Regions from separate parts of the Arthrobacter sp. ASL1 genome, predicted to be linked through region 3. Evidence: riboswitches for the same ligand, from Rfam matches in the RefSeq annotation. Region 3 holds a riboswitch; each other region holds the start of a gene.
The links. Region 3 has a riboswitch for thiamine pyrophosphate ahead of thiC (phosphomethylpyrimidine synthase ThiC). Riboswitches for the same ligand answer to the same signal wherever they lie in the genome.

Region 1: it holds a riboswitch for thiamine pyrophosphate, as region 3 does, so the genes downstream of both, thiM (hydroxyethylthiazole kinase) here and thiC (phosphomethylpyrimidine synthase ThiC) in region 3, are expected to answer to the same signal.
Region 2: it holds a riboswitch for thiamine pyrophosphate, as region 3 does, so the genes downstream of both, AC1MEQ_RS13785 (ECF transporter S component) here and thiC (phosphomethylpyrimidine synthase ThiC) in region 3, are expected to answer to the same signal.

Annotation. Positions count from the first base shown of each region.
Region 1 is NZ_CM155284.1:2,322,897-2,327,305, reverse strand. Features, by position in the region: gene thiD (bifunctional hydroxymethylpyrimidine kinase/phosphomethylpyrimidine kinase) at 1-515, opposite strand, end outside; gene thiE (thiamine phosphate synthase) at 512-1,186, opposite strand; gene thiM (hydroxyethylthiazole kinase) at 1,183-2,004, opposite strand; TPP riboswitch at 1,996-2,097, opposite strand; gene AC1MEQ_RS10985 (aldehyde dehydrogenase family protein) at 2,175-3,605, shown strand; gene AC1MEQ_RS10980 (glycine betaine ABC transporter substrate-binding protein) at 3,703-4,409, opposite strand, start outside.
Region 2 is NZ_CM155284.1:2,911,328-2,915,736, reverse strand. Features, by position in the region: partial or broken gene AC1MEQ_RS13790 (ABC transporter ATP-binding protein) at 1-735, opposite strand, end outside; gene AC1MEQ_RS13785 (ECF transporter S component) at 740-1,360, opposite strand; TPP riboswitch at 1,413-1,539, opposite strand; gene AC1MEQ_RS13780 (DUF4235 domain-containing protein) at 1,608-1,877, shown strand; gene mnhG (monovalent cation/H(+) antiporter subunit G) at 1,886-2,275, opposite strand; gene AC1MEQ_RS13770 (MrpF/PhaF family protein) at 2,281-2,547, opposite strand; gene AC1MEQ_RS13765 (Na+/H+ antiporter subunit E) at 2,544-3,086, opposite strand; gene AC1MEQ_RS13760 (Na+/H+ antiporter subunit D) at 3,212-4,409, opposite strand, start outside.
Region 3 is NZ_CM155284.1:1,495,503-1,499,911, forward strand. Features, by position in the region: gene AC1MEQ_RS07055 (RrF2 family transcriptional regulator) at 1-231, shown strand, start outside; gene AC1MEQ_RS07060 (globin domain-containing protein) at 318-1,499, shown strand; TPP riboswitch at 1,622-1,727, shown strand; gene thiC (phosphomethylpyrimidine synthase ThiC) at 1,724-3,568, shown strand; gene AC1MEQ_RS07070 (alpha/beta fold hydrolase) at 3,602-4,409, opposite strand, start outside.

The sequences.
Region 1 (4,409 bases), 830 kb from region 3:
TCGTACCGCGTCGCCATCCGCTCTGCCTGGCCCAGCACGGCAGCCCAGTCGGCCGCCTCGGGTTCGCCGAGCAGGACCGCCAGTTCGGCGGTGTTCGGGGTGAGGACATCGGCCAGGGGCAGCAGCCGACGCAGGGCGGCCTCGGCGTCGTGCTCCAGGAGCCGGTCGCCGGAGGTGGCCACCAGTACCGGATCCATCACGACGGCGGTGCCTGGCCGGGTGCCCAGCCAGGCGGTGACCGCCTCGATGACGTCGGTGGTGGCCAGCATGCCGATCTTCACCGCATCGATGCGGATGTCCGAGGAGATCGCCTGGAGCTGTTGGGTCAGGAATGCCGCCGGCGGGGTGTGGACACCGGTGACGCCCAGGGTGTTCTGCGCGGTCAGCGCGGTGATGGCGGCCATGCCGTAGCCACCGCAGGCGGCGATCGATTTCAGGTCGGCCTGGATGCCGGCCCCGCCCGAGGGGTCCGAACCGGCGATCGAGAGGACGTTGGGGATGTGTGTCCGGGTCATCGGGCTCCCTCCCGCGTGGCGCCGGCCCATTCGGCGTACAGCGAGGCAGCGGCGGCGCCGGGGTCGTCCGCGGCACAGATCGCCCGGACCACGGCCATCCCCGCGGCTCCCGCGGCGTGGACACTTGCGGCGTCGCCATGGCCCAATCCGCCGATGGCCACGCACGGCAGGGGTGCCTGGGCGACCAGTTCGGCCAAGCCGTCGAAGCCGAGCGGGGTGGGGTGGTCCTTCTTGGTGGGGGTGGGGCGCACGGCCCCGGTGCCCAGGTAGTCCACGGTCCCGGCGGGCAGGGCAGCCACGGCGGCGAAGTGCGCCGGCGTGCTGGCACTCAGGCCGAGCACCGCGTCCGCGCCGATGAGGCCCCGGACGCTGCCGGCGGGCAGGTCATGCTGCCCGATGTGGACACCACCGACGTCGATCCCGGCCGCGCGGGCCGCCAGGTAGACGTCGACCCGGTCGTTGACGAGCAGCAGTGCCCGGCCAGCGGTGTGGGAGGCGCAGGCCGCGACCTCGGCCAGGAAGTCGCGGGCGGAGAGGTCCTTGCAGCGCAGCTGGACGGTCCCGATCCCGGAGGCGACGGCTGCGGCCACGATGTCGGCCAACCGCCGGCCCGCGGTGCTTGCCGCGTCGGCGACGAGGTAGATCCCGGTCCCGGGCGTCGGCGCGGTCATGCGATCACCGCCCCGGCGGCCAGGTCCCCGGGACCGATCGCGGCCAGGGTGTCGAGGAACCCGACGGCGAAGGACCCGGGCCCGGCCGCGGTGGCGGCTGCACGTTCGGCGGCCACCGAGTAGAGCGCGTGGGCGGCCACCGTGCCCAGCAGGGCATCGTCGTCGTTGGCCGCGACGACGGCGGCCACGAGGGCACCCAGGGCGCAGCCGCCACCGGTGATGCGGGTGAGCAGGGCATCGCCGCCGCGGACGCGGACGCTGCGGGTGCCATCGGTGACCAGGTCCACCGGTCCGGACACGGCGACGACCGCGGGGGTGGCCGCGGCCAGGTGGGAGGCGGGCACCAGGGCAGCGTCGACGTCGTGCATGGCGTCCACGCCGCGGCCGCCCGCGCCGGAACCGGCCAGCGCGAGGATTTCCGAGGCGTTGCCGCGGATGACCGTGGGGCGTTCGGACAGCAGCGTCGCGGCGAACCGGGTCCGCAAATCCAGTGCCCCGACGGCCACGGGGTCCAGGACCCAGGGCGTCCCGGCCCTGCGTGCGCTGCGCGCCGCCTGCAGCATGGCGCGGCGCTGCCCGGCGTGCGGGGTGCCCAGGTTGACGAGCACGGCCGAGGCCACCGGGGCGAACTCCGCGGCTTCGCCGGGCACATCCACCATGGCCGGGGATGCCCCGACGGCCAACAGGACGTTGGCGGTGAAGTTCGTGACGACGGCATTGGTCAGGCACTGCACCAACGGTGCCGTGGTGCGCAGCTTCTCGATGGCCCGGCCCAGATCGGCCGGTGTGTAGGTGCTGGTGGGCGCATGCATGGGCATGGGCGACATCCCTCCGCTAGTACTAACTAGATCAGGTTCTGGCGGGTGTTTTCTCAGTCCGCGCCGGTTGGGCGGACACCCCGTGTCAATGAGCGCGAGCCTACCGGTGCCCCCGTCACGGGACAACTTGGCGACCCGCCTCACCTGTTGTGGGCGCTACTGTCGTACGCATGGCCAAGAACCGACGCACCGCACCGCCCGACGCCCCCGTGGAGCCCGTGGGGCCGGCCGAGCTGCCGATTGCCGCCGCTCGGCGACTGCGCGATGCCACCGACTCGCGGCTGGCCCAGCCGCGCCGGTTCCGGGCCGCGCAGCTGAAGGCGCTCGAACGGCTGCTCGAGGAAAACGACGACGCACTGTGCGATGCGCTGGCGGCCGATCTGGGCAAGCCGGCCGCCGAATCACGCCTGACGGAACTGGACCGCGTCAAGGCGGAGATCGACCACGCCCAACTGCACCTGGGGGATTGGGTCGCCGACCGGCACGTGCGGGTACCGGTGTCGCTGCAGCCGGCTACCGCACGCATCCAGGCCCGTCCGCTGGGCATGGTGCTGGTCATCGCCCCGTGGAACTACCCCGTCCTGCTGTTGCTCGGCCCGCTCGTGGGTGCGCTGGCCGCAGGGAACACCGTGGTCCTCAAACCCTCCGAACTCGCACCCGCCACCTCCGCCCTGTTGGCCAGGCTGGTCCCGGCCTACCTTGACCGCCGGGCTGTCGCCGTCGTGGAAGGGGCCGCGGAGACGACGACGGAGCTGCTGGGCCAGCAGTGGGACCACATCTTCTACACCGGTGGGGAGCGGGTGGGGCGTATCGTGGCCCACGCTGCGGCAGAGCAGCTCACACCGGTGACCCTTGAACTCGGCGGGAAGAGCCCCGCCGTCGTCTGCGACGGGAACTTCGCGGCCATCGCCCGCCGGATCGCCCACGGGAAGTTCATGAACGCCGGACAGACCTGTGTGGCCCCGGACTACGTGCTGGCCGTGGGCGAGCATGCGGCCACAGAGCTCGAAAAGTTCCTGCCGAAGGTGATCGCCTCGTTCTACGGCAGGGACCCATCGTCCAGCCGCGATTACGGGCGGATCGTCAACGCCGGACACTTCTCCCGGATCGCCGCCTACCAGCAGCAGGGCCGAGTGGTCTCCGGCGGCTCGAGCGATCCGGCCACCCGCTACGTCGAACCGACGGTGTTGGCGGATGTCGACCCGGCGGCCCCGGTGATGACCGAGGAGATCTTCGGGCCGGTGTTGCCAATTGTCCGGGTCGACCGGTTCGACGACGCGGTGCGGTTCGTCAACTCACGGCCCTCCCCGCTGGCCGCCTACCTCTTCAGCGAACGCCCCCGGTTGCACACCGCCTTCGAGGACCAGGTGCGCGCCGGGGGGATCGGACACAACGTGTGCAACATGCACCTGGCCGTGCCCGACCTGCCCTTCGGGGGAGTCGGGGCGTCGGGCCTGGGGAACTACCACGGCAAGTCGGGGTTCGACACCTTCAGCCAGCAACGACCCGTGCTCTCGAAGACCGCGATGATCGATACCCTGCGGGCCATCTACCCGCCCTTCGGGTGGGCGAAGCGGCGGATCATGCGTTCGATGGGGTGAGCGCTGTACCCGTCGGACGCACGAGGACCCGGTACCAACCATGGGTTCGTACCGGGTCCTTGATCGCGGTCGGTTTTCGGGCGGACCGCGGTGCCAGCTACTCCTTGGTCGGCGAGTCCACATACTCCTGGTTCTCGGAGATCCACTTGTCGACGATGGGCGCGTAGTCGTCCGTGTCGGTGCCGTTGAACATGGCGTTCTCCAGCGAGAACAGGTGCTCGTCGTCCATCTTGAAGTCCTTCATCCACTTCGTCAGCTGCGGATAGTCCTTCTCGAAGGTTGCGTCACCGTAGGCGGTGATGTGCTCGGCGGTGCCCAGTGTGTTCTTCGGGTCCTTGAGGTCCTTGATCGGGAACTCGTCATAGGCCCAGTGCGGACGCCACAGGGTGACGACGACGTTCTCGCCGGCGTCGGTGGCCTTCTTCAACTGCGTGAGCATGGCCGGGGTCGAGGAAGTGATGAACTTCATCTTCTCCAGGCCGTACTGGGGGATCACTTTGGTCTCGGTGGCCTTGGTGAGTCCGGCACCCGGGTCGATGCCGTAAATCGTGTTGTTGAATTTGTCGGCGTTCTTGGCCAGGTCGGCCAACGAGTCGATGGGAGCGTCCTTGTTGACGGCGATGGTCAGCTTGGCGTTGTCGTACCAGGTGCCCAATTCGGTCATCTTGTCGCCGTACTTGTCCATGTAGTCCTTGTGTGTCTGCGGCAGCCAGACGTCCATGGTCAGGTCGAGGTCGCCGGTGGAGACACCAGAGAAGATGGGAGCGACATCGGCGCCGGTGAGCTCGACGTCGTACCCCTTCT
Region 2 (4,409 bases), 1.4 Mb from region 3:
CTGGCACACCACTCCTCCTCCCGGCTCCAGGACGATGACCCGGTCCACGGCGTCGGCCCAGGCCGCCAGCCGGTGCTCGACGATGACCATCGTCGCGCCGCTGCGCGCCACGGACTCCACGACGGCGTCACGGACCTCGATGACCCCGCCGGGGTCCAGATTCGCCGTGGGTTCATCCAGCAATACGAGCCCCGGGCGCATCGCGAGGATCCCGGCCAACGCGAGGCGTTGCTTCTGTCCGCCGGACAGCGCGGAGGTGGGGTGGTCCAGCGGCAGGTCGAGGCCGACCGACCGCAGGCTCGCGGAAACCCGCGGCCAGATGTCCGCGGGCGGGACGCAGAGGTTCTCCGCGCCGAACGCCACATCGTCGCCGACCCGGGCCTGGACGACCTGGGTCTCGGGATCCTGTTGCATGAGTCCGGTGCGGGTCGCCGCTGCGTCGGCCGGCCGGCCGTCGATGAGCAGCTGGCCGGCCGAGGCGTTGTCCCCATCGTCCTGCAGCACACCCGCGAGAGCGTGGAGCAGCGTGGATTTCCCGGCCCCGGAGGGTCCGACCAGCAGCACCCGTTCGCCCGCGGCAATGTCCAGGTCCAGTCCCCTGAGGGCGGGCTTGTCTCGCCCGGCATGCTGCCAGCCCCAGCCGCGGGCGCTGACGGCCGCGGGGCGGACCGCATCGTGCCCGTCGTCCTGGAATCGGGCGGGAGCCCGGGAAGGTGTGGGCAGGTGGCGGCTCATCGGATCAACCGAAGGTCCGCTCCTGCGCCGCCCGCCGCGACGCCAACGCCGAGAGCGCACCGGTACGCGACAGCGCACGGGTGAGCGCCCAGCTACCCAGCCCGGCGATGACCAGGCCGGACACGGCCATGCAGACGACGTAGGCGAACTTCATCGTCGTCGTGTAGTCGGGGAACCAGGCGAAAACGTAGGCGTCGTTGACGCCGCCGAAGACGCCGGTCAGCAGCCCGGCCAACAGGGATACCGGAAGGGACCAGTGCCGGTAGAGGAACAGGGCGACCACCAGTTCGGCGCCCAGGCCCTGGACCAGGCCGGAGACCCAGACCGTCCACCCGTATTCGGAACCCAGCAGCGAGGAGACCACGGCGGCCACCATCTCGCAGAACAGGGCAGCGCCGGGTTTGCGGATGATGAGCGCGCCCAGCACCGCAGGGAAGAGCCACATCCCCGCCAACAGTGCCGACGACGGCGGGAAAGCGAGGAAGAGGAAGTCGAGCAGGTGGTGGGTCGTGTTCCAGGCCCAGAAGATGACGCCGGAGGCAACGGCGATGACGGATGCGACGACGATGTCGACGACGCGCCAGGTGTAGCGGACGGACGGAGCCGCCGTGAAGGTGCTGCTCATGAGGTTTTCCTCCTTGGTGTTCAAGGAGGGGAGGACAACGCGGGACCCGCGCATCCTGAGATTCTCGACTCCCTTCGCCGGTACGAGCCGGAGCAGGTTCGAGGGTCTGCGGCAATCCGCACTCTCAGCGTCCTCGGATCCGGCCATGGCCGGTCGGCGACGCTCCCCTGTCGTAGGTGATTCAGTGGGGCCAGTCTACAGCGCGTTATGCTGGGAGGGTAATCACCTACCGACGGGAGAATCGTTCGTGAACGCATTACTAAAGATCGTCGGCGTGGTGGTGTCGATCGGCGCCGGTTTCGCCGGGCGCAAGCTCGTTGACGTCGTGTGGTCGGCGATCACCGGGGAGACGCCCCCGAAGGCGAAGGACAAGGACGCCCAAGCCGAGGCCACCCTGCGTCATGCCTTGGGCTTCGCGGTGCTCTCATCCGTCGTGGCCGCCGTGATCCAGGTGCTGACCAACCGTGGCACGCAGCAGGCGATCGCCCGTTTCGTCGACAACATGGACGAGGTGTAGCGAGACCGCTACCCCCGTTCGTCCAGACGGCGCTGGGCCTCGGAGACCACTTCATTGAGGTCATCGAGGACCAGCGTGTCTGGTTTAAGGTGCTTTGTCCGGTACGCGGCGCGCCCCACCATATGTGCGGTGACCGGGGCGGTGAGCAGCTGGAACAACCACGCGAGCAGCAGCACGGGCACGGCAGCCCACGCCCTGATCTGCAGGGCAACGGCGAGCAGCAGCAGGAACAACCCAAGCACCTGTGGTTTCGTGGCGGCGTGCATGCGGGAGAACAGGTCGGGGAAGCGCAGCAGGCCGATCCCCGCGGCAACGGACATCAGGGCGCCGCCGATCATGCAGACGGCGGTGATCCAGTCCAGCACGGTGTCGGCCGTTCCGCCGTCGACCAGGGCCATGACGATCAAGGGGTCCTCCGATCCGTGACGTAGCGGGCTATGGTCACCGAGCCGATGAAGGCCACCAGGCAGCCGACGACGATGAACACGATGTGGTTCAGGTGCCGGTTCACGGCCATGTCGAGGCAGAGCCCGCACATGATGATGATCAGCAGGACGTCCAGCGCCAGGGTCCGGTCCAGGATCGAGGGGCCGCGGGCCAGGCGGATGAGGGCCATGACGCCACCGATGGCCAGCGCGATCCCGGAAATCCAGGCGGCAATGATGATCATGGTTTCCCTTCCCTCTGCGGACCCTGCGGCTGCGCGGCATCCGGGCCCGCGGGATCCTCGGCGCGCAGTGCCGCCAAGTCCTCACGATTGCCCATGACGCGGATCAGCGCCGCCTCGATGTCGCGCACCTCTCGTCGGAATGTTTCGGCCTGCGCCTCGTCGTTGATGTCCAGAACGTGGAGGTAGAGGGTCGAGGTGGTCCGGTCGACCTCGACGACGAAGGAGCCGGGGATGAGGGTCAGCACGTGGCCCAGCGCGGTGGCCATGAGGTCCTCGTGGCTGCGCATGCGGATGCCCACGACGGCGTTGCGGACCGTCGGTCCGCGGAAGACTGCCACCATCGCGACGTGGATGCTGGCCTTGACGACCTGCCACATGAACCGCAGGGCGAACAGCCCTGCCTGCCAGACGTTGAACCGTCCGCTGAGCTCGACCGGGGGCAGCTTGAACGTCGCGACGACGGCCAGCGAGATGACGAATCCGAAGACCAGGTTGCCCGGGCTGAAGTCCTGCCAGAGGGCTCCCCAGACCACCACCATCCAGACCGTCAGCGGCAGCTCGATCAGGAACCGTGCGCGTCGCCGCCGTGCCCTGGCGCGGGCGCCCCGGGCACCGGTGAGCAGCTCGGAGGGCCGTGCCGGGCGCAGGTGGTGCCGGTGCGGGCTCATGATCCGCCCCCGGCATTCGTGCCGCCCAAAACGGCGTCGATATACGGCGTGCGTTCCATCATCTGCTGGGCTGACTGGTCGGCCAGGTCGAACAGGGGGCCGGCGAAGACCGTCAGCGAGACCCCGAGCAGCACCAGGGCCCCGGTCGAGTAGACCATGGTCCGCGGGAGCAGGTCACCCTCCCCCCGGCCGGCACGGCGGGTCGGGGTGATCGTGGCGGTCTCACCCGTGGCAGGGTGCGTTCCGCCGTCGGCGGTGATGAGCAGGATCGGATCCGGGTCCTCCGCGTCGTCCGCGCGACGCCAGAAGGCGCGGTTCCAGACACGGGCCACGGCCAGCAGGGTCAGCAGCGAGGTGACCAGTGCCCCGGCGAGCAGGGCCCAGGCCAGGGGGGTGCCGAGGTCGACGCCGCCGCGCAGCAGCCCGAGCTTGCCCAGGAAGCCGGAGAACGGCGGGATGCCGGCCAGGTTCATGGCCGGGACGAAGAACAGGACTGCCAGCACCGGGGAGAGTTTGGCCAGGGACCCGAGCCGGTCCACGTTGGTGGTGCCGCCCCGGCGTTCCATGAGCCCGGCGACGAGGAACAGCGAGGTCTGCACGATGATGTGGTGGGCGACGTAGTAGACGGTCGCAGCGAGTGCTACAGCGCTGCCCGTGGCCAGGCCGAAGACCATGTAGCCAATGTGGCTGGTCAGCGTGAAGGAGAGCATCCGCTTGAAGTCCGCCTGCGCCAGAGCACCGAGGATCCCGACGAGCATGGTCAGCAGGGCCACCACCATCAAGGCCCCGTTGAGCCGGTCGCCCGGGAAGAGCAGGGTCTCGGTGCGGATCATCGCGTAGACGCCGACCTTGGTCAGCAGCCCGGCGAACACCGCGGTGACCGGGGCCGGCGCCGTGGGGTAGGAGTCGGGCAGCCAGAAGGACAGCGGGAAGACTGCTGCCTTGACGCCGAAGGCGACCAGCAGCATCACGTGCAACACCATCTGGGTGCCCGGGTCGATGTCCGCGAGCTTGCCGGCCAGGTCGGCCATGTTCACGGTGCCGGTGGCCGCATAGATCATGCCGATCGCCACGAGGAACAAGACGGAGGAGACCACTGACACGACCACGTAGGTCACCCCGGCACGGATGCGCGCAGTGGTCCCACCCAATGTCAGCAGCACGTAAGAGGCCGTCAGCAGGATCTCGAAGCCG
Region 3 (4,409 bases):
GGGCTGGACGCGCGCCCGGGGTCCATCCTGCGCTCGCTGGATGAACAGCCCGACGTCGTCGACTGCACGCGGGCCGACGGATCGGCTTGTCCGCTCATCGCCGGCTGCCGGCTGCGCAGCGCCTTCGCCCGCGCCCGCGACGCCTTCTACGATGAGCTCGACCACACCACCGTGCGAGAGCTCTCGGCCTCCCCGGCGTTGACGCGGCTGCCCCTGCCGACTTTTCCGTAACCGATTTGCACCCGACTTCTACAGGGTGTAGAAATGTCTCATAATACTTGCCGTTCCGACGCAAGTAATCGACTTCAGGAGATCTAATGCTCTCAGAAACGTCACGCCCCGTCATCGAAGCCACCCTGCCCGTCATCGGGGAACGGATCGGCGAGATCACCAAGAAGTTCTACTCCGGCATGTTCGCCGCCCGTCCCGAACTCCTGGACGGGATGTTCAGCCGCGCCAACCAGCAGAACGGGGCCCAGCAAAAGGCCCTGGCCGGCAGCATCGCCGCCTTCGCCACCCACCTGGTCCAGCACCCCGAGACGCTGCCCGAGTCGATCCTGGCCCGCATCGCCCACAGGCACACCTCCCTGGGCATCCAGCCCGAGCAGTACCAGATCGTCTTCGAGCACCTCTTCGCGGCCATCGCCGAGGACCTGGGCGATGCCGCCACCGACGAGGTCGTCGCCGCCTGGACCGAGGTCTACTGGCTGATGGCCGACGCCCTGGTCAAGATCGAGACGGGACTCTACGCGGAGCAGGCCAACGACCGCGTCTATGCCCCCTGGCGCCTGGCCAGCCGCGAATCCGTGGGCACCGACTGCGTCACCTTCCGCTTCGTCCCGGGCGACGCCACCGCAGTCTCCGTGGCCAAGGCCGGCCAGTTCGTGAGCATCCGCCTGCCGCTGGCCGACGGGCTGCGCCAGGTCCGCCAGTATTCGCTCTCCGATGCCGTCTCCTCCACCACCGAACGCGTGCTGACCACCAAGCTCGACACCGGCGGGGAGGTCTCGCCGTTCATGCACGCCAACCTGCAGGTCGGCGACGTCGTGGAGTTGTCGAACCCCTACGGCGACATCACCCTGGACATGGAGGGCGCGCCGATCATCATCGCCACTGCGGGCATCGGCTGCACGCCCAGCGCCTCGGCCCTGCAGGCATTGGCCGAGCTCGAATCCGAGCGCCAGGTCCTGGTCCTGCACGCCGAACAACGGGAGGACAACTGGGCGCTGAAGGACCAGATGCGCTCCGCCGTGGACGCACTGCCCAACGCCGAGCTGAAGCTGTGGCTCGAGGACGCCAGCACCAAGTCGGAGGACACCCTGGCCGCCGAGGGCTTCATGGACCTCACCGGCGTCGAACTGCCCGCCGACGCCCGGATGTACCTGTGCGGTCCGCTGCCGTTCATGCGCGCCGTCCGCAGCCAGGCGATCGCCGCCGGCATCCCCGCAATGAACATCCACTACGAGGTCTTCGGACCCGACCTCTGGCTCGCCGCCTGAGCCCACAAACTGCGGAGTACGACGGCGGGGCCTCCTGGGGAGGGGCCGCGCCGGGGGGAACTCCGCAGCGACATGGCCCGCGACCTGGATTAGCCAGGTCGCGGGCCGTTCCGCTACGCTCGCAGGGTCCACACGGGTGCCCCAGGAGGGGCTGAGATCGAGCTGACCGCTCGGGACCGTCGAACCTGTCCGGGTCATGCCGGCGTAGGAAGTTGAGGGCTCGAATGAGCTATTCCCTGGAAACACCCACCACCTGTCCGTCCGACCCCGCGGGGACCAGCACACCAGGGGGCGGGGACGAAACACCCACGACTTGGGAGCAGCATCCGCAGCACCGGCTGCACTGGATCGAGGATCCCGACCACGGACTGCGCGTCCCGGTCACCGCGATCTCGCTGGCCGACTCCCCCGACGGCACCACCAACGACCCGCACCTGGCCTACCGGACCGCCGGGCCCGGATCAGAGCCGACCGCCGGACTGCCGCGGCCCCGCACCGCCTGGATCGCCGCCCGGTCCGACACCTTGGAGTATGACGGCCGGCGACGGAACCTGCACGACGACGGCCGTTCGGCGGTGCGCCGGGGCGCGGCCTCGGCCGAATGGAGTGGTGCCACGCCGGTCCCCCGCCGGTCCCTTGAGGGCCGCACGGTCACCCAGATGCATTACGCCCGCCACGGCACCATCACCCCCGAGATGCGCTACGTGGCACTGCGCGAGGGGTGCGACGCGGAGCTGGTGCGCAGCGAGCTGGCCGCCGGCCGGGCCATCATCCCGGTGAACATCAACCATCCGGAGTCCGAGCCGATGATCATCGGCAAGGCGTTCCTGGTGAAGATCAACGCCAACATCGGCAACTCGGCGGTGACCTCCTCCATCGCCGAGGAGGTCGAGAAGCTGACCTGGGCCACGAAATGGGGTGCCGACACGGTCATGGACCTCTCCACCGGCGACGACATCCACACCACCCGCGAATGGCTGATCCGCAACTCGCCCGTGCCGATCGGCACCGTGCCGATCTACCAGGCGCTCGAGAAGGTCGACGGCGACGCCGCGAAGCTGACGTGGGAGATCTTCCGCGACACCGTGATCGAGCAGTGCGAACAGGGGGTGGATTACATGACCATCCACGCCGGCGTCCTGTTGCGCCATGTGCCGCTGACGGCCGACCGGGTGACCGGCATCGTCTCGCGGGGAGGTTCGATCATGGCCGGCTGGTGCCTGGCCCACCACCAGGAGAACTTCCTCTACACGCACTACGACGAGCTGTGCGAGATCTTCGCCCGCTACGACGTGGCGTTCTCGCTCGGCGACGGCCTGCGGCCCGGCTCGCTCGCCGATGCCAACGACGCGGCGCAGTTCGCCGAGCTGGACACGCTGGCCGAGCTGACGAAGCGGGCCAGGGAATTCGACGTCCAGGTGATGGTGGAGGGTCCCGGCCACATCCCGCTGCACCTGGTCCGCGAGAACGTCGAACGCCAACAGGAGCTGTGCGACGGCGCCCCGTTCTATACGCTGGGCCCGCTGGTCACCGACACGGCCCCGGGCTACGACCACATCACCAGCGCGATTGGGGCCACCGAGATCGCCCGGTACGGCACGGCGATGCTCTGCTATGTCACCCCCAAGGAGCATTTGGGGCTGCCGGACAAGGACGACGTGAAGACCGGGGTGATCACCTACAAGATCGCCGCGCATGCAGCCGACGTCGCCAAGGGCCACCCCGGGGCGACGGCGCGGGACGACGCCCTGTCGAGGGCGCGGTTCGAGTTCCGCTGGAACGACCAGTTCGCCCTAGGGCTCGATCCGGCCACCGCCCAAGCGTTCCACGACGAGACGCTGCCGGCCGAACCGGCGAAAACGGCGCATTTCTGCTCGATGTGCGGGCCGAAGTTCTGCTCCATGCGCATCTCGCAGGACATCCGCGACGAGTTCGGCGGGGCGGCGCGGCAACGCGAACTGGCCGACGGCATCGCCGCGGGGATGGAGGCCAAGAGCCGTGAATTCGCTGCGGCCGGCTCCAGCGTCTACCTGCAGGCCACGATCCCCGTCGGTCCCACGGCCGGTTGATGAGCCGGGTTCCCGGGCACTTGCGGCGTGCCGCTAGAGCCCGGGGACCCGTTCCAGCCGGGGATGCGCCTCGCCGCGTTCGATCCAGGCGCGGACCATGGCGTTGAAGAACAGCGGGTCCTCGATGCTCCACTGGTGGTGCATGCCCGGAGCGATGCGGAATTCGGTGTCCGGGCGCACCGCGGCCACATCGGCGAATCCCTTGCGAACCACCGCTGGCTCCCGGGCTCCGGCCACCATCAGCAGGCGACCGGCGAAGTCCCCCAATCCCTCGGGCAGACCGCCGGCATAGACCTCCGCCATCATGGCCTTCATGTTCTCCGGGCGCAGGCTCAGGCCGTGGTCGGAGTAGATCCTGCGGGAGGTCGCGGGGATCCCGAACGCCCCGGCCTGGACCTTCCAGAACCACTCGGCGTCGCCGAAGCGCAGCTGGCTGGCCGCCGAGATCCGGGCGGCGGCGCCGACCGGGCGGATGCCCGCCCCGGAGAACAGCGCGCTGGCGAACAACTCGGGGTGCCGGGCCAGCGCCCGCAGCCCGATGACCGCGCCCAGCGAGAGGCCCACCAGGTGGACCCGGCTGTCCTCGACCTCCTCGGCGATGAACGCGGCAACGTCGTCGGCGGCGCTGTCCAGCCCGCTCCAGTCCTCCTCGGCCCGCGCGCCGAAGCCGGGCAGATGCGGGGTGAAGACCTGGTAGGCGGGGAACGCCTTGACCTGCGGATCCCACATCCAGTTGGCGACGTTGCCCCCGTGCAGGAAGACCAGCGTCTGGGCCGGCTTGCCGTCGGCGCGGGCGCGCAACGGACGGTGGATCTCCGGGTAGCCGGCCGGGTCCAGCCGT